DNA from 4 places in the Paenibacillus terreus genome. Region 4 is predicted to be linked to each of the others. Evidence: riboswitches for the same ligand, from Rfam matches in the RefSeq annotation. Region 4 holds a riboswitch; each other region holds the start of a gene.
What was found. A riboswitch is a leader RNA that binds a small molecule or an ion and turns the genes downstream of it on or off. The one in region 4 is predicted to bind cobalamin.
Positions count from the first base shown of each region.

Region 1: another riboswitch for cobalamin. It lies ahead of ACE5KN_RS21895 (S-layer homology domain-containing protein); the one in region 4 lies ahead of ACE5KN_RS10420 (FecCD family ABC transporter permease).
Region 2: another riboswitch for cobalamin. It lies ahead of ACE5KN_RS08035 (energy-coupling factor ABC transporter permease); the one in region 4 lies ahead of ACE5KN_RS10420 (FecCD family ABC transporter permease).
Region 3: another riboswitch for cobalamin. It lies ahead of ACE5KN_RS21880 ((2Fe-2S) ferredoxin domain-containing protein); the one in region 4 lies ahead of ACE5KN_RS10420 (FecCD family ABC transporter permease).

Region 1 covers NZ_JBHIRX010000014.1:64,700-69,325, forward strand. Annotated here, with positions in the region: gene ACE5KN_RS21885 (MFS transporter) at 1-257, shown strand, start outside; gene ACE5KN_RS21890 (MeeY/MeeF family manganese export membrane protein) at 441-1,217, shown strand; cobalamin riboswitch at 1,614-1,809, shown strand; gene ACE5KN_RS21895 (S-layer homology domain-containing protein) at 1,979-4,626, shown strand, end outside.
Region 2 covers NZ_JBHIRX010000003.1:243,185-247,810, forward strand. Annotated here, with positions in the region: gene ACE5KN_RS08020 (energy-coupling factor ABC transporter ATP-binding protein) at 1-61, opposite strand, end outside; gene cbiQ (cobalt ECF transporter T component CbiQ) at 86-868, opposite strand; gene ACE5KN_RS08030 (energy-coupling factor ABC transporter substrate-binding protein) at 852-1,148, opposite strand; gene ACE5KN_RS08035 (energy-coupling factor ABC transporter permease) at 1,145-1,915, opposite strand; cobalamin riboswitch at 2,187-2,376, opposite strand; gene ACE5KN_RS08040 (LOG family protein) at 2,742-3,296, opposite strand; gene ACE5KN_RS08045 (uroporphyrinogen-III synthase) at 3,520-4,383, opposite strand; gene ACE5KN_RS08050 (GerAB/ArcD/ProY family transporter) at 4,480-4,626, opposite strand, start outside.
Region 3 covers NZ_JBHIRX010000014.1:59,748-64,373, reverse strand. Annotated here, with positions in the region: gene ACE5KN_RS21885 (MFS transporter) at 1-656, opposite strand, end outside; gene ACE5KN_RS21880 ((2Fe-2S) ferredoxin domain-containing protein) at 910-1,269, opposite strand; cobalamin riboswitch at 1,449-1,636, opposite strand; gene ACE5KN_RS21875 (acyltransferase) at 1,857-3,038, shown strand; gene ACE5KN_RS21870 (LutC/YkgG family protein) at 3,189-3,920, opposite strand; gene ACE5KN_RS21865 (LutB/LldF family L-lactate oxidation iron-sulfur protein) at 3,913-4,626, opposite strand, start outside.
Region 4 covers NZ_JBHIRX010000004.1:271,217-275,842, reverse strand. Annotated here, with positions in the region: gene ACE5KN_RS10430 (LLM class flavin-dependent oxidoreductase) at 1-1,208, shown strand, start outside; gene ACE5KN_RS10425 (RraA family protein) at 1,228-1,860, shown strand; cobalamin riboswitch at 2,071-2,273, shown strand; gene ACE5KN_RS10420 (FecCD family ABC transporter permease) at 2,492-3,577, shown strand; gene ACE5KN_RS10415 (ABC transporter ATP-binding protein) at 3,574-4,395, shown strand; gene ACE5KN_RS10410 (ABC transporter substrate-binding protein) at 4,388-4,626, shown strand, end outside.

The DNA.
Region 1 (4,626 bases), on a different contig from region 4:
CCAAAAGGTACCCTAATGGCAGTGATACCGCAATAACTTTTACAGTTACGCTTATGGGAGTCGGCAGTGTAATTGGCAACTACTTGATCGGCGGAGTTATTGAAATAACGAAGGGCTTTTTCGGGGCAGATTCTCAGTTGGGACTTCTTCGCGGGCTTCAGGCTGGCTACGGATTTATAGGTTTATGTGCAGCCATTTGTGCGGTCGGGGGCGTCATTCTATATGCTTACTTATTAAAGCGGAAAGAAATGATATAGAGTTATTATTGATTTTTTATATTTAATGAATGAAACGAGCCATAACTTGACAGCGTAAATAGGGAAGGGAATGACGGTGCAACTTTTAGCCGGATAAAAATCTCTGATTTAACCGAAACTTGAGTTTCAAACAGGAAGTTTGTCGTAATGAACATACTCTTTATGAAGAGGGGAGAAGTGCTGTTGGAATCCATTTGGCTGGAGTACGCATGGGCATTACTGATTCTTATTGCATTGGAGGGTTTGCTATCGGCGGATAATGCCTTGGTGCTGGCGGTGATCGCAAAGCATTTACCGGAGGACCAGAAGAAGAAAGCCATCAATTACGGGATTATTATGGCTTTTGTTTTTCGCTTTGCCGCTCTGTTTGCGATATCGTTTATTGCCAACGTCTGGCAAATACAGGCGATCGGGGCTGCTTATCTGTTATACCTGGGGTTAAAGCACATCATCAAAGCACGTTTTGGCAAGAAAAACGAGAATATTCGCGAAGACGTTAAGAAAGATGCTGCAGGAAAAGGCTTTTGGCCAACCGTAGGAAAAATTGCTATTGCGGATCTTGCCTTTGCGATTGATTCCATTCTTGCTGCAGTGGCTTTGGCACTGGGGCTTCCCGATTCACCGCTTGGGGATTTCGGCGGTATGGACGGCGGACAATTCATCGTTGTATTGCTTGGCGGAATCGCCGGGCTCGTCCTGATCAAATTCGCAGCCACATGGTTTGTGAAGCTGCTCGCTCAACGGCCGGCACTGGAGACCACGGCTTATGCAATTGTGGCTTGGGTCGGCGTTAAGCTCGCTGTGATTACCCTGGCCCATGAAGATATTGGTGTACTGGCTCATCATTTCCCGCATAGTACAGGCTGGACCCTTGTCTTTTATGGTGTTTTGGTTGCGATAGCACTTCTCGGATGGTTCGCGCCATCAAATAAAAAACAGTCACAGGCTGATCTGCCTTAGGTTCAACCTTACAATGAAACAGTTGGCAGGATAAATTGCCCTTGATATATTAAGGTTCATTTGCTAAGGAGAGATTTTTTTGTGACTCAAAAGCAGGCGATGAGGGCAGGAATGAAGTTATTCGTTCCTGCCCTTTTTAATCTTCATCAAACGAAATGGATTATAAAAATGAAAGAAAGCATAGTTCAGTCAACATAAGGCTGCCGGTATGATCGGCAGCTTTTTCAGCTCACGGGTAACACAGCTGTCAAACTGAACATCCCATAGCTTCCATCTTTTATATCATAAATTACACAAAAACTTATGCCGAAGTGTTATTCAGCATTATATCGTAGACAAAAGGGACCCCTGCCGCTATGATAGAAACGAAATAGAGACGTCACTGATTGAAAAACTAAATAATCCAGCGTACGAGGTGCAGGTATGCGTGCATTCACGTTGCCTGCTTAATAGGGAAGTCCGGTAGATTCCGGCGCGGTCCCGCCACTGTAAATGCCGAGCTATCCCCGCAAGCCACTGTTCTTCAGGAATGGGAAGGAGGGGAAAAGCGATAAGGCTGAGCCAGGAGACCTGCCTTGTAACGATTTTGTTTCTGCATTCTTCGGGAGAGAGAAGGGGAGACAGCCGTTTTTCATGCAGCACGTTCCGGGAACCTGCCTTGGCGTGAAGCTGCTCTGTTTACCATGTCCACTTCTGTGAAGTGGATTTTTTGCATTTTTAGAGGTAAAGAAACAACAAATCAATTTAGAAAGAGGTCTGATATGAAAGGGTTAACCGGTTATAAAGCCATCATGGCGCTCAGTCTGGCGCTGATTCTTACCGCATCAACACTATTTTCATGGGGCTGGCCTGTCCGGCAAGCCCACGCGGAGGAGGGGATATCACAGGGAGAACCTTCTTCAGTACAGCAATCGGTCTATGGAACAAGCGTCCGGACAGCTGTGACAGAAGCAGTGTATAAAAAAACGGACTTGGCGTTACAAAAGGCATTTGACTACATAGAGAACAGCGGAGGCGTGGATTCGGACTGGTTTGCTTTAAGTTATGGGCGGACAGGCAGATCCGTGCCGCAGAGCTACCAGATGTCTTTGGTAAATGAGGTGAAAAAGACTTGTGGACAATCCACGGTAACGACATTGGCCCGTCAGATTATCGAGTCTTCGGCCATCGACTGGGATGCGACGAAGTTTACGGACTGTAATGCCGTTGCGAAGCTCTATAATGCTTCGGACATGCCTACTATCTATGCGAGCATATATGCACTGATTGCTCTGGATTCGGGAAGCTACGATGTTCCGGCTGATGCGAAGTGGACACGTGATAAGCTGGTCGATTCCATCGTCACGTATCTGGAGGATCCGTCCTACGTGGATGGAGATTTGTACGGAATGGCTCTTAGTGCGCTCGGACCTTATCGGGATCAGGCCGATGTACAGACGGCTGGTGAGCAGGCTGTTTCCTGGCTGGCGACAAACCTGGATGATGCAAGCAGTGAAAGTATTTCCCAGGCCATCGTGGGACTAGCCTCCTTCGAGCTGGATCCGACCGCTGCGCAGTTTGCGAATGCCAATGGCGACCTAATTCAGCGCTTGCTGGCGTTCCAGAATTCGGACGGCGGGTTCAAACATGCGCTAAATATTCCAAGTTCGGATAAAGAATATGCCACCGAGCAGGCGATGCGGGCGCTTATTGCTTATGACCTGTTTACAGCAGGCGAGGGCACTCTTTATGTAAATCCGACAAAGCCTGCCTTGGTGCCGCCTCCGCCATCACCGGATTCTGAGCCTGCTCCCGAGCCGGAACCTGTGCCGGGCTCAGTCCAGGCAACGGTGTTTATTGAAGGACCGACAGCCCCTGTAGCGGAGGATGTTACAAAGGCAGTTTACGCTCTGGATGCCTTGAAAAATGTAACAGTCAAACATCATATCGCCCTTGAGACCTCATCCGAGGGATTTATAAATTCCATCGGCGGTATTAAGGGTGGGAATACCGGCTATTGGAGTTATGCGGTTAAAAGAGGTGGTGAGTGGATTAATCCGAATGTTGGCGCCGGAAGTTTCAAGTTGAATCCCTCCGACCAGGTATATTTTTATTTTGGGGGCTATGGAACTTCACTCATTGATTCCATCACCTCAACACCTGCATCACCGGGTTCGGGAGAGCCGGTCTCGGTACAGGTACAGAAAGCAGTCTGGGAGTACGATGCCAACTATAACGCTACAAAAGTGGTGTCCCCCGCAGCCAATGTGCAGGTCCAGATTGGCAGCCAAACGGTTATAACCAATGAGCAAGGTATAGCTTCCTTTAAGGGCTTTGGCTCAGGAACCTACACCGTAACAGTAACAGGTTATAAGACCAATGATGTTCCGACTGTCGTACGCAACACGTCCATGCTGATTGTTGGGAACGGTGGGGGTTCCGGCACGACGCCTGTAACGCAAACCATCACCTTGTCGGTAACAGGAACAGGCACTATCTTGCCTGCTACACAGGTCCGACTGGTCAGTGGGGATACTCCTTACAGCGTGCTGATTCGCGGGTTGGGGGCAGGCAGAGTCACAGCCTCCGGTAGCGGATCAGCGGTATATGTTACGGCCATTGACGGTTTGGCCGAGTTTGACCGCGGCCCGAACAGCGGCTGGTATTATACAGTGAACGGCGAGAAGCCAAATGTCGGCGCAGGAGCTTACCGCTTGAGCAGCGGTGATGTGGTGGATTGGAAATATACGACGGATTATAAGACAGACAGCAACCTTTCCGGTGGCGGAACGTCGGCGGCAGTGGGAACCTTTCCGGCATCTGTCCCTTCTCAGGTTGTTACTGCGCTGAATATAATCAGTCTCTCTCCGGATAACAAACTGCCAATCGGTCAGGCGGGCCAGGCGACTTCGGTCATCAATGCTTCTTCCCGTATGTCAGCGGACGAAGCGGAGAAAATCACTGAAGCTCTGGCAGCATCGGCACGGGTGTCTCTCAGCCAAATGGTATCTTCACAATCGGGCGCGACCATGACGGACAGCGCTGGCAAGGTACAGTTTATTATTCCCGTTTCTTCTCTTGCGGGTCCGACATCGATTGGCATTCATGAACAAACTTCCAGCCGTCCTGAGCTGGTAGCGGGATTGTATGACTTTACGCCGGACGGAACGTCGTTCAGCATTCCAGCCTATCTGTCCTTTAAGATTCCGGTACAGTCGGATCGTCTGAATGATTATATACTCGCCTGGCTTGATGAAGATAGCGGTGAATGGATTCCGGTTCCCGCCGTACTGGATGCCCGTACTGGCATTATCACAGGTAAAATTGCTCATTTTACCAAGTACGCTGTCATCGACAGCAGCAGAGTAAACGGTGAGGGGCAGAAGGAACTGAATGATCAAATCGCAGCTGCCGTGAACAAGGTGCAAAA
Region 2 (4,626 bases), on a different contig from region 4:
CAGCACCTTTGGCATCCGGATAGGTGTATGTTACATCCTTCCATTCCAGTACCAGCTCCACCGTGTCCACCTTCCTGTCATTAATTCAGTTCAACAGGCGAAAGTACAGCTCGGCACCGGCCAGAAGCGCCGCGCCGATCCATCCTTCCGCTCTGTAGCGGGCCGGCATCGGCAGCGAGGCATCCGGCCCCATACGGATCGTTCCTTCATAACCTCGCACAGTGTATCCGACAGCAGCTCCGCGGTACCTCTCCATCGTCTTGGCAAACAATCTGCATGTCAGGGAGGCGGTATCCGAAACAGCGGCCCGGAACCCCCTGCCCCCGCCGCGCAGCCTGCGCGCCAGCATCATGCCGGAGGCCGTATCCCCCAGCAGGAACAGAAATCTGTACATAATCATCATCAATTCAACAACTACGGCTGGAAGCCGCAGCTTTTCCATCACCTTCAGCAGTCCCGCAAAGGGAGTGGTAAGAATCAGAAACATAAAACAGGACAGGCAGGCTCCTACCCGCAGCAGAAGCTGCTCTGCCCGCACTGCCGCTTCGGGCGTGATCAGAAGCACATGGTTTCCCCAACCTGCCAGCACCGTTCCCTGTGCCGGTACCGGCGCAATCTCAATCAGCAGCGCCGGCAAACTCAGCATATAGAAGAGGAGCGAGGCTGCCGTTAAGGACGCATAAGGCTTCCACGGAATCCCGCCGTACCTTACCGTCCATAAGACGAGCCAAATCCATACAGCCAGCTGGACAGGGGGATGGCCGATATAGGCCATCCCAAACATCACCCCGGCAAAACAACTCTTCCACAACGGCGAGCAGCCGCTGAACGCTCCGCTGTAAGACAGGGAATCAATCCTTCTGAGCATCCGTCCGGCGGGCATCCTTTCTTCCCTTGAACAGGCCGATGATATAGCCGATCAACCCCGCACCCAGCGCAGCCTGCAGGGCAAACAGCATGCTTTCCGTTTCCGGCGGCGGCTCCATCAGCGGCTGAAACCACGGGGTGTAGTGGGGGTTGATCTGGGTAATCGCCTCCTCGGCGGCGCCGTCCGCGCCGCCGAAATCGCCATTCACCAGCAGCAGCGGGAGGGCAGCGAGCAGAATGACGACCAGGAGGACAAGGCCGGTTATCGTTTTTGTCTTCATGACGGCTCGGCCTCCTTCATGCCGCGCCGGAGCACGGACAGTTCATTCGGGCTGTATGCTTTAAGCCATTTCCACAGCAAAACCGTCAGCAATCCCTCGCTGACCGCGAGCGGAACCTGTGTCACGGCAAATATGCCGCCGAATTTCAAGAAAGATGCCCAAATCCCGCCATGTACGGAAGGAAAGGCAAGGGAAAGCTGTACGGAGGTCACCAGATAAGTCGTCATATCGGCTATAGCCGCAGCGGTGAAAACAGCCACCCACTCCTTGCGGGCTGTTTTCATAAGCAGCCTGTATGCTGCATAACCGGCAAACGGGCCGGCCACGGCCATGGAGAATGCATTCGCTCCGAGCGTCGTAATTCCGCCATGCGCCAGAAGCACTGCCTGGAACAGCAGCACAATGGAGCCAATCACGCTCATCGGCAGGGGGCCCAGCATCACTGCGCCCAGTCCCGTTCCGGTCGGATGGGAGCTGCTGCCCGTCACGGAAGGCAGCTTCAGGGCAGACAGCACAAATGTAAACGCCCCCGCCAACCCAAGCATCAGCTTCAGCTCAGGAGCCTCTCTCGTCAGCCGGGTTACACTGCAAACACCGAGCGCAAAAAAGGGAAGGAATAAAATCCACCAGAAAAGTGCCCAACCGATCGGTAAAAAGCCCTCCATGATATGCATCGCATAGGCCTCCTGCGGACTCGCCGCCAGAAAATACAGCGTGAATGCGGCGGTCAGCAGCGCCAGCCCGATGCCTTTACTCCGTTTTAACAACAACTCCACCCCTTTCGTGTTTACAAGCTCAAAAAAGCCCCATCCGCTAAGGATGGGGCTGTATGTACGTAATTCAGTCAAAGTTAGCCAGGCAGCCCTAAATAAAGCTACATTGCGCATAGCTTGCCCGTATCCCGGTCAACAGGGAGATGTAAGGGTTTGTGTTTAACACCCTTCTCTTCATCCCCGGGTGAAAAGCATTCCGGAATATCGGGAGCCCGCGCAGGCTCGTCCACTGATTTTCGTACACCACTCCTTTCCGCGAAGGATTACGGTGCATACAGGCAAGGTAGGTCTCCTGGCTTCGGATCATCAGCCTTCTTCGTCTTCCCCGGGTCTGGTTCGAGTGACATGTTGAAGAAGAGCCTCCCCAATACAGTGGCGGGACCGCTCGGGATTTGCACCCGATTCCCTGTTACCCTTTGCCCCTCGGCAAAGGCACCCTGCCTGGTCGCTTATTCCATTGTGAATCCATCATAACCCTGCCTTTGCGGAAAGCGCAAGCATGAAAAACGGAGCTGCGGCTCATCGTTTCGATTGCATCAGACCGTTTCCGCGTCCCCGGACTATTAAAGTGCGTGTTCAAAAAGTCAGGTTTTCAGCACCGAAGCCTGTGCTTTCGAAGTGCGTTTTTTCAAAACGCTTAAGTTGGATGAAGCTAGGGACTGAGGAGCGGAGCGTACTTAGGGTACGTGAGCACCTGAAATGTTTCCGCAGGAAACATGCTTCGCAAGCATCTGCTTAGGCCCGGCTGAATTCAAGATTCGATGTCGAGCCCGCTTCCTGATTTCCTTCGTGATCAAAAGATGACTTTTTGAACTACCTCTTAAAGGGACAGCCCGTCAGAGGAACACATTCTCTTGACCAGTTCCTCGGCATCCTCCTCAAGCAAGATCAGATCCAGATGCGTCCGGCCCGCAAATCCCTCCTGCACACTGTGCCGGATTAATTCCATCAGCGGGTTGTAGTAGCCGTTTACATTTAAAAGCCCGACAGGCTTGCTGTGCAGGCCGATCTGAGCCCAACACAGCACCTCGAACAATTCCTCAAAGGTGCCGATCCCTCCCGGAAGCGCAATGAAGCCGTCAGCCAACCGATGCATCGTCGCCTTGCGCTCATGCATGTCCCTGACTTCAATAAACTCCGTCAGCCCCTCATGCACGATTTCCCGCCGGAACAATGCCGTAGGCATGATGCCCGTTACCTGTCCCCTGCTGGCAAGCGCAGCATTGGCGGCTGTGCCCATCAGTCCGAAGCTGGACCCTCCATAGATCAGACGCAGTCCACGGCGGGCGATATGCTCTCCGAGCCGGGCCGCCTGCTCCCTGTATTCCGGAGCCTTCCCGTCGTTGGAGCCTGCAAACACACAAATCGACTTCACCATTCAGCACCTCTTTCTGTATATTCAGGGCAATTTGTTGTCTGAAATCAACCTGTCTCGTTGTATCATACTAAGAACTTGCGGTTATTGAAAAGAAGAATGACGCAGGATCTTAAAGAGGTTGAAGCAGCCGCTTAAATGGAAGAGACCCTGGCAAGCAAGACAAAAAAAGGCAAGCCGGGTTTTTGATGTATCCGGGTTGCCTTTTCGGGAGGTCCTCCAGTTATTGTTCTTTGTCTGCCGCCGCAGTCCTGTCCAGTCCGTATCCGTTCGCCATTCCCCCGGATTCGAAGTATCGCCCCAGCTCCACCATCATGCTGCCCATACGCTCTTCGGCCGGCACGACAATGCGTTCTATCCCTTCCTCCAGCATCGCCTGCGCCGTCACTTTTCCGACGGAAACGGCAATAATGTCACTCTGGAATGCAGCCAGCACGTCTTCCATGACGCCGCAGCTGCGTGCATATTCGGCCAGAAAACGGATTTGCGGACCGCTGGTAAACGCCACGGCATCTACCCTCCGCTGGATAATATCATTGACCAGATCTTCCAGATCCTCCGTTTTCGGCGGCACATGCTTGTAAGGCAGCAGCTGCCGGACATCGGCCCCCTGCTCCTGTAGCCAGTCGACCAGACGTGGGGCGGGATCGCCGTGCAGCTGAAGAATCACCTTCTGGTCATTCAGGTTATAGGGTGCAAAGGAACGGATCAGCCCTGCCGTGCTGCCGTCATCGTCGCGGACCACCGGCGTTAATCCGCGTTTCTTGAGCGCGTTCACGGTTTTATAGCCGCGCGCCGCAATATGCGATGATGCCAGCAGCTCGTGCAGCCGCTCGGCAACCCCCATTTCTTCAGCCATTTGATACAGGGCCTCCAGCCCCATGCCTGTCGTCAGCAGGGTCCAGTCCGGCGGGGAGCTAAGCCACGCCTCTATGCCGGCACGGAGCTCGGCATCGTCCAGGAGCACAGTCCCCTGTGCCGGGCGCAGCAGCGCCGTCCCCCCCATTTTCTCCACCAAAATCTTCATTTCCTCTGATTTACGTGGCCCCGCCAGCGCCACGGTCTTGCCTGCCATGCGCAATGCCATAAAGCTCCTCCCTTGCTGCTCGGTACGTTTTGGTACAAGTATACAGTCCGGCGCAAAAAAGGCAACTGTAAATTGCACATGGGAGTTGATGCTTGACTATGATTGTCCCGGCTGTGGCTGCGCATCTCCTTCCGCCCTGCCTTCTTTCTTCGGATGCAGCATAAAGAGAAGCACTACCGGCAGCAGCACATAGAAGAACAATACGAATACTGCCCATTCTTTGCTAAAAGAAAAAACTTGCGG
Region 3 (4,626 bases), on a different contig from region 4:
AGCCATATAACCGGGTCTTGCATCAATGTTTTCAGAGGAACGCGATCTTCATGTTTAATCTCATCCCCTGGGAAAGTGCTAAAAAGTGCAAATATAATCGGTATGATCGATAATAAAAGCATGACAAGATACATACCGCGCCAGTCAAGCACAGAACCGTTAATCTTAACCTGCATCAGACCCGTCGCAATAAGCGGTGCGACCGTCGAGCTAAGGCCATAAAAACCGTGGGCTAAGTTCATCATTGTGCCGGTATTTCTCACAAATATGCGGGCGCCTAAAATAGCCAATCCAATCTCCAGCATCCCGTTTCCAATGTACATCAGGAAATATGACGCAGAAAACGTAACATAATACGGAGAAAAGAAAATGAAAATACCCGAGACCGCCATCACTGCAAAAGATATAACGGTTACCCGCTTGATTCCCCATATTCTTGTCAGATAAGCAGTAAAAGAGCATGCGATTAAATAGCCAAGCGCATTAAGGGACAATAAAGTGCCCAATTGTGATTCGTTTAGCAGAAAGTCATACTGGATCCGTGGAATAGCGGGTCCCTTTATGTTTTCTGAAAATCCGAATATGATAAACCCTATAAAGATTGTTGCAAGCTGCATGGCATAAACTTTGTTGAATTTCCCTATACGTTTCTTCACTTTTTGCTTTCTCCTTATCCGTTTGGTTATGTATGAACATAAGGAAATTTTATATGAACAAATTTCTTTATTAAATATAATATTATGGAGTATTTATATAGTTTTAAGGAAACGACAATATCATAGCTTTCAACAGTCGCTCCTTATGTTGGATAATAAATAAAAATTTTCTGTTAATCCAATCTTTATTTTGAATAAACAACAAACCCACCAAAAAATGGTGGGACTTGTTACATCAGTTATTTTGTTTTTTCTACTGAAAACGCTCGAATCGATAGGGAAGCAGACTGGCCGGCAGCTCCAGCAGCTTGTCCTCATCCCGCGAGGCGATCGCCCATTCCAGCAATTCATCATAAAGGTCTTCCTCTTTGATGCCGCCGAACCATACCGGACCGTCCGGCGTCTGAATCGATACGACGTTGGCAATATCGCAAGGACCAAGACAGCCGGTGACTGTCAGCTGGATACTCTTGAGCAGCTTCTCTTCCTTCCATCTGCTCTTCAGCTTGTCTAGCGGGATGCCCGGTTTGCCCTTCTCTGTATGACCGCAGCAGCAGCCGTTACAGATCATAACCTGGCCGAGAACTCTTCTTTTCGTTGCAACTTGCTCCATTCTTATCCTCTCCCATGCACTTGTGATCTCGCATAAGCCTCCCCGTCCGGCTTCATGTTGACCCAAAAAAGCCCTCAGTCCGCAAAGGGCTGAGGGCAAGAGTACATAAGAGAACAGACCGCAGACCACACACGGGTCCCGATCTCCATATTATGTACACCGTTCCTTAACCGCGAAGGGCTGATGCGAACCTGCAGGCAGGTCTTCTGGCTCCCGGATCGGTACCTGCCTTCCGTCTTCCCCAGCATGCTGAGTGACATGTATGGAAGGAGGCTCCCCGGTTACAGCGGCGCGACCGCTAGGGATTTTCACCCTATTCCCTTTTAACCCCGGCCTTGGCCAGGGCACCTGCGAGATTCTTCCATTATAACGGACTCAGGACAGAATGACGAGCCTTTAAAATTCATGTCACATAATCTCATTTTTCCATTGTCATATATCAGGAACAGGAATACATAACATTTCCGAGTTCAGATCTAATCCAATAATGGGCCTTTCAGCATATTTTCAGTAAACTCTTTCTTTTGTTTCAGAAAAATGCGTTTTAATGAAACGGCACTTAGAAACCGAAAGGACATGATTCGTATATGGGCACTGCCAAGAAGGAAAAAGTCCCTGAGCTTCAGGTTGTCAGGGCATTTGCGATTATAGGGGTTATAGCAGTCCATTCCACGTCGTCTGCCACACTGCAAATGACGGAATCTCACTATTATTTCTTCTATAACTTTCTGAACATCTTCCTGAAATTCGGAACATCCACGTTTATTGCGCTGAGCGCATTTGTGCTTTTTTACAACTATTTGGACCGGCCGCTCGGCAGCAGCTTAATCAAGCATTTTTATAAGCAAAGACTGCTGTATATCCTGGTGCCGTATTTCGTTTTTTCACTGATTTATTTCTGCCTGCAGCAGACATCCGCCGGAGCCCCCGGTATGGATGCGGGAGAACTGACCCGTTCCTTCTTCACCAAGCTTGTTACCGGCAAAGCCTACACCCATTTGTACTTTGTATTTATAAATGCGCAGTTCTATCTGCTGTTCCCGTTGTTCCTGTGGCTGTTCAAAAGGTTTCGCGGATTGCACAGTTGGGCGGTTGTGCTAGGCTTTGCGCTGCAGTGGGCTTTTGTGATCGCCAACAAGTATTACTTTCAGGTGGAAAACCGCGGCAGCTGGGTGCTCTCTTACATGGCATATTACATGCTCGGCGCTGCGCTAGGCATCTACTATCCGAAAATCAAACAATGGCTCATTGTGCGCAAGGAACATGCCTCAGGAACACGAATCGCCGTTTGGAGCCTGCTGTGGCTCCTGTGGCTGGCCGCAGGGCTGTCGCATGTGTACATCTGGTATGAAACGCGTATGAATGGCCTTTTGTACAATTCACTCCTTTACGAGCTGCTGTACAACATTTACGCCTCGCTAAGCGTACTTGTACTGCTGCAAATCGCCTCCGTGGTGTACCATCAGGGCCGATCCGCCCTTGGTCGCGGGCTGGCGCAGTTGGGCTCGGTTTCATTCGGCGTGTATTTGCTGCACCCGATCGTGCTGCTGCTGTACCGCCTTTTCTCGCCGCAAACCGGCACGGCCTGGCTGCTTCATCTCTGGTATGCAGGCGGTTTTGCGCTGGCGTTGACTCTTGCCTGGTTCGTAGTATCCATGGCCGGACGCTATCTTCCTTATGCCTCTGTGTTCTTTGGTCCCCTCCCCAAGCCAAAGCGGTCTGAGCTTAGACAGGAAGCAAGAAGTTCTGCTGCTTTTCCTGGGAAATAATCGAAACCGCAAGAAGCCTTAAGCGGGACGCCGTTCCGCTTAAGGCTTGAATTTCCTGGAGTAGGCCTCCTAAAATCGCAAGAAAAATTTCCGCTAAACGCGGTCTGTCTTCTGAGAATGTACGTCGATAGGCGTTTTTACGGCTATTGATCACGAGCCCCCGATGATCAAAGCATAGACAATTCCCGGCCCGTGAACGCCGATCGTCAGGTCATTCTCGATATCCGAGGACCGGCTCGGGCCCGAGATAAAGTGAATGCCTGCCGGAAGCTGATCACGCCCAGCCTGATCAAATTCCGTCAGAATTTCACCCAGCCGGGTCTTCAGTCGTTCCACCGGAACCAGAATGATGAGCACGGTGGGAAGAAGGCTTACGGAGCGACCTTTATGCGGTGCAGAAAGCACCGCCACCGAACCGGTATAAGCAGCAGCATAATCCGCCATAACGACACCGAAGTCCGCATCAGCCGCTTTGGCTTTCCAGGAATTCTCGGAATCCGAGTTCCAGACAGAGATGTCCGCGCCGGGAATGGCGGATTCCAGCTCAAGCGCCGCCAGCTCCGGCTGGTCCTGTCTGAGAATGGCTCTTGCTCCCATTTCGACTGCCTTGTCGACGATGAAGGAAGCTGCTTCCTGCATTGTCCCCAGTCTGGCTACATGTCCGCCCACGCTGCTGAAATTGGCGGCAAAGCGGTCGATCCGCTCCTGCTCGCTCCACTCGAACGCCTGCCAGAACCCCGGCGCGCCCCGCAGCGGATGCGGAGGGGGTTCCGTTACACGCGGCCGCTTCAGTCTGGCAGCAATGCCGTTCATAAACTGCTGCTGCTTCGCGCGTGACTGGGATTCCATTTGCTCCAGCCATTCCTGATGCGGGCTACTCATGCCGCTCCCCCCTTTTCCGCTGCCGCAAAACAGCCTCCATCCGACTTTGCAGCACCGGGTCCGGCTGGGGCAGCGTGCTTCGCACTTCACGGTCCAATTCCTTCCAGCGCTGACGGAAGGTCTGCTTCGCAAGAGACGGTGCAACCCTGTAATTGTTCCACCCTTTCAACGGACCCAGCTTCAGGGGAACCCCACCGTCCCGGACGAAGGGTTTTTGGCCAAGCTGGCCCAACCGCACCGCCGCGCTGAACCGCTTCGAGTTGGCGGCCACGGCCGCAAAGCCCTTCATGCCGATCCCTTCCAGCCTGCTGCCATGTCCGCTTTCGACCTTACGCCGCCGCAGATAGACAAGCATATCGTGCAGGGGAATTTTCACGGGGCAGGCTTCGTAACACGCGCCGCACAGGCTGGATGCGCTGGCAATGTCGTTCCATTCAGCCACGTTGCCGTTCAGCGCGGGGGTCAGCACCGCACCGATCGGCCCGCTGTAGGTTCCGCCATAGGCATGGCCGCCGATATGACGGTATACCGGACAGGCATTGAGGCAGGCACCGCAGCGGATGCAGTTCAGCAGCTCCTGGAATTCCGGATCGCCAAGCTGGTTGGAGCGGCCGTTATCCACAATGATGATATGCATCTCCTCCGGGCCGTCCGCATCCCCGGCACGGCGCGGGCCTGTAATGCCCGACATGTACATCGTCAGCTT
Region 4 (4,626 bases):
CACAGCTCGCGCAAAAAGCGGAGCAGGCGAAGCTGGATATGATCTTCTTGGCGGATGGACTCACAACTTCCGCCGGAAGCCCGCCTTCCGTTGTAGCACGGTTTGAGCCAATCACACTGCTGGCGGCGCTGTCCACGGTAACCCGCCGGATCGGTTTGGCGGTTACGGCTTCAACCACTTATTATGATCCCTTTAATCTGGCGCGCCTTATTGCTTCCGTCGATAAGCTGAGCGATGGCCGGGCGGCATGGAATGTGGTGACTACGTCAACGCATGAAGCGGCCCTTAACTTCTCGGCACAAGACCATTTGGACCACAGTTTGCGGTATGAGCGTGCGGCTGAATTCGTTGAAGTTGTGAAAGGACTATGGGACAGCTGGGAACAGGAACCTTACATTGTAAACAAGGAGACAGGAGAATACATCGACAAGCGCAAAGTACATGAACTGAATCATAAGGGCAAGTATTTCTCCGTCAAAGGTCCGCTCAATGTAAGTCAGAGTCCGCAAGGTCATCCTGTCATCATTCAGGCGGGTTCATCCGGCCCCGGTCAGGAGCTGGCCGCACAGATTGGAGAGGTGGTATTTACTGCGCAGCAGAGCTATGAGGATGCCCAGAATTTCTATAGCGGCTTGAAAGGATTGCTCCCGAAATATGGCCGGCCGCCGGAGCATGTTCATATTCTTCCCGGGTTGTTCCCTGTCATCGGAGCAACGGAGAAGGAGGCCAGGGAGAAATACGAGCAATTGCAAAGCTTTATTGATGATTCCCGGGCCTATGATACTTTGGAGGAACGCTTTGAATATGATCTGCGCGGCTACTCCCTGGATGATCCTGTTCCGGATATCCCGGAATCGAGCGGCCGCAAGAGCAGGCCTCAGCTGCTGATGAAGCTTGCCAGGGACAAAGGGCTGACCTTGCGTCAGTTGTTCCGCGAGGTAGCGGGAGCGCGCGGGCATCGGATCGTGGTCGGTACACCAATTCAATTGGCTGACCATATTCAGAAGTGGTTCGAAGGTTATGCGGCTGACGGTTTCAATATTATGCCCCCTTATGTGCCGGGCGGATTCGATGACTTTGTTGAGGGGGTCATCCCTGAACTGCAGAACCGTGGACTGTTCCGGACCGATTACGAAGGAAGCACGCTGCGGGAGCATCTCGGTTTGCCTGTGCCCGCGAACCGTCATTCAACCGTGCCCACCTCATAAAATATTAGGAGAGAAGAAAATGTCCGATATCGATAACATTTTTCAAGGATTGCCGACGACTTGCATTTCGGATGTCCTGGGTGGATTGACGAATCTGGATTATGCCATCAAACCCATCGATCATCAGCACAAGATCGCCGGGAGGGCATTTACGGTAAGTATTCCTGCCGGGGATAATCTCGCCGTTCTGCAGGGGATTCGGGAGGCCCGGCCAGGAGATATTCTTGTCATCGCCGCACAGGGGGACACACGCCGCGCTGTCGCGGGAGATTTCGTCGTGGGACTCGCTCAGACCTTCCGGCTCCAGGCATTGGTGGTTGACGGCGTCATTCGGGATATTGAAGGGATCCGCAGCTTGAATTTCCCAGTCTTCAGCAGAGGCGCAACGATTGCCTCAGGTAATAAATACGGGGGTGGACATACGAATATCCCGATCTCTGCAGGAGGAGTCAGCATCCAGCCAGGGGACTGGATTATCGGGGATATCGATGGTGTAGTTGCGGTTCCCGAAGAGCAGGCTCAGGATGTGGCAAAGGCAGCCAGAAACAAGCTGAACCAGGATGAAGAACGAAGTTTGGCTATTTGTGGAGACCAAGCTTCAGCCAGACTTTATTTGGACAAAGTGCTTGGAACCATTCCGAATCCCGGTTAATCCATATATCCTATACAGAATACAAGAAAGCCTTTCTTGGAAATGAGGCGCGAGCAGCCATTCCGAAGGAAGGCTTCTTGTTTTGCCCATGATTGCAGAAGCCGCTCTCATTACAGAAGTCAATTGATTTGAGGCAAAGAAAGTGCCGCACTTCAATGGACAACAGTTTCTATACATGCTACCATTATATTGTTTTAAACTCACATTTTTAAATATTTTAAAAGAGCAGGTGGCGAGGTGTGTGAAAGCACAGCCTCGTCTTAAAAGGGAAGCCGGTGCAAATCCGGCACGGTCCCGCCACTGTAAGCGAGGAGCCGTTCTGCAAGTTCATGGTCACTGTCGTTGTTCGATGGGAAGACCGCAGACGGCGAAGATGCGCAAGTCAGGAGACCTGCCTGCTTCTTGGATTGTCACAAACCTACGCGGATAGGGGGTGGCCGGCACGGTTCACGATGATGTCGTCGGGCTTTTCTTACTGCTGCTTTCATTTCCTGGCAAGGTGATGAAACAGGCTGGAAGCTGCTCTGCGCTTTACTTTGATCCAGTACAGGCACTCTCATAAACTTGAGGGTGCTTTTTTGCTGTGCATTATTACAATCTCCTTGCGCGGCAAAGAGAGGAAAGGAGTTAAATGATCAAAAAACAGAATGGAGGGCTCCGGGCTAAACCTGCATGGTTTGCGGTTCATTTATTCGCATGGATGGTTGTTCTGACCGCTTCCATTACCATTGCTGTCATGCTGGGACCCGTACGGATTCATCCTCTACAGGTGTGGAACATCGCCTTTTCCCATCTTCCTCTCCTGGATGGCCGGCTAGACGGATCGTGGACGAAAGCGCAGGAGCATATTGTGTGGAATATCCGGTTTCCCAGAGTCCTGCTGGGAGCTGTCATTGGCGCGGGACTCGCTGTTGCAGGAGCTGCCATTCAAGCTCTGACACGGAACTCGCTGGCTGATCCCTACATCCTCGGTGTTTCTTCGGGGGCGTCCACAGCGGCGGTGCTTGTGATTATTTTCGGAGCCTTCCGCTTTCTCGGGATATACGCGCTGCCTCTTTCCGCATTTGCAGGCTCGCTGCTTGCTATGGTGCTCGTGTTCATACTGGCCAAGGTCGGTGGAGAGATTTCAACAACGAGATTGCTGCTGTCCGGTATTGTCACTTCCATGATGCTGTCAGCCGCCACCAATTTTATCGTCACATTGGCTCCCCATGCGGATGGCATCCGCTCCGCTATGTATTGGATGATGGGCAGTCTGACTGGCGCGAAATGGGAGCATCTGACCGTCCCGGCCCTTATCGTGGCTGTGGGAGCTGCAGTGCTATTGTCCCTGCATCGTTCGCTGAATTCCCTGCTTATGGGGGAGGAGGCGGCAGTGACGTTGGGAGTCAACATTGCCGCTTTTCGTATTTTACTCGTCGTTATTGCAGCCCTGATAACAGGCACGATTGTCTCTGTAAGCGGTTCTATCGGCTTCGTCGGGTTGATGATTCCACACATCGCGAGGATGATGACCGGTTCAGATCACCGCCGGGTACTGCCGCTAAGCATGCTGCTTGGCGCGATATTCATGATCTGGGCTGATGTGGCCGCACGGCTCGTGCTGGCACCGGAAGAGCTGCCGATTGGCATCGTTACAGCCTTATGCGGGGGGCCGTTCTTCATCTGGCTGCTGCGGAGAAGTACATACTCATTTGGTGGGGGGAACGGTAAATGAATGTGTCAGTTGAAGGGCTCTCCTACAGCGTGCAGGATAAACAGCTGATTGATTCCGTTCTGCTGCATGTGCGGAAGGGCGAGCTTGTCGGGCTGATCGGGCCAAACGGCAGCGGGAAATCCACACTTCTGAAAAATATTTACCGTGTCCTGCAGCCTGATTCCGGCCGGATTTCGATTGACGGACAGAATTTGCATTCCATATCGCATCGAGAGACTGCCCGGCAGATCGCTGTCGTCAGCCAGGAAGCGCCGGTCGCCTTTGATTTCTCCGTCAAGGACATGGTCATGATGGGGCGTAATCCTCATAAAAAATGGTATCAACCGGATAGCGTGGAGGATCTGATGCTGGTGGAGCAGGCGCTGGAACGTGTCGGATTGCTGCAGGATGCGGGGCGCAGCTTCTCAACCCTGTCAGGCGGTGAAAAGCAGCGTGTTTTGATCGCGCGGGCGCTTGCCCAGCAGGCCAAATTTCTCATCCTGGACGAGCCTACCAATCATCTGGATATCAAGCATCAGCTGCAAATCATGGATCTGGTAAAAGGGCTCAACATCACTTCATTGGCAGCTCTGCATGATCTCAACATCGCAGCTTGCTACTGTGACCGCTTGGTTGTCATGAAGGATGGCAAAGTGATTGTCACCGGGACACCGGAGGAAATCCTCACGCCCAGGCTGCTGTTTGCCATTTTTGAAGTGGCGACTGAAGTTGTCATGCATCCAATGACAGGCAAACCGTCAATAACATTTCTGCCAGAGATGAGCGGAATGGCAAATATCAGTCCAAATGATTGGACAAGCGGAGGAAGCCATGATTAAATTTAATAGATTATTCAATTTGTGCATGGTTGGCACAGCATTGATTTGCCTGCTGTCTGCGTGTGGCAGTGCTTCTCAAGAAGCAGCGGCCATATCACCAGCCGGGGCGCAACCGGACCGGCAGAATTCAGGGAAAGAGCCTGTTGTCATCGAAAATATGGGGGAAAAGCTTGTGTTCACCGAGCCGCCGCAGCGTGCCGTTACGCTGAACCAGCATGCCACGGAGGTCAT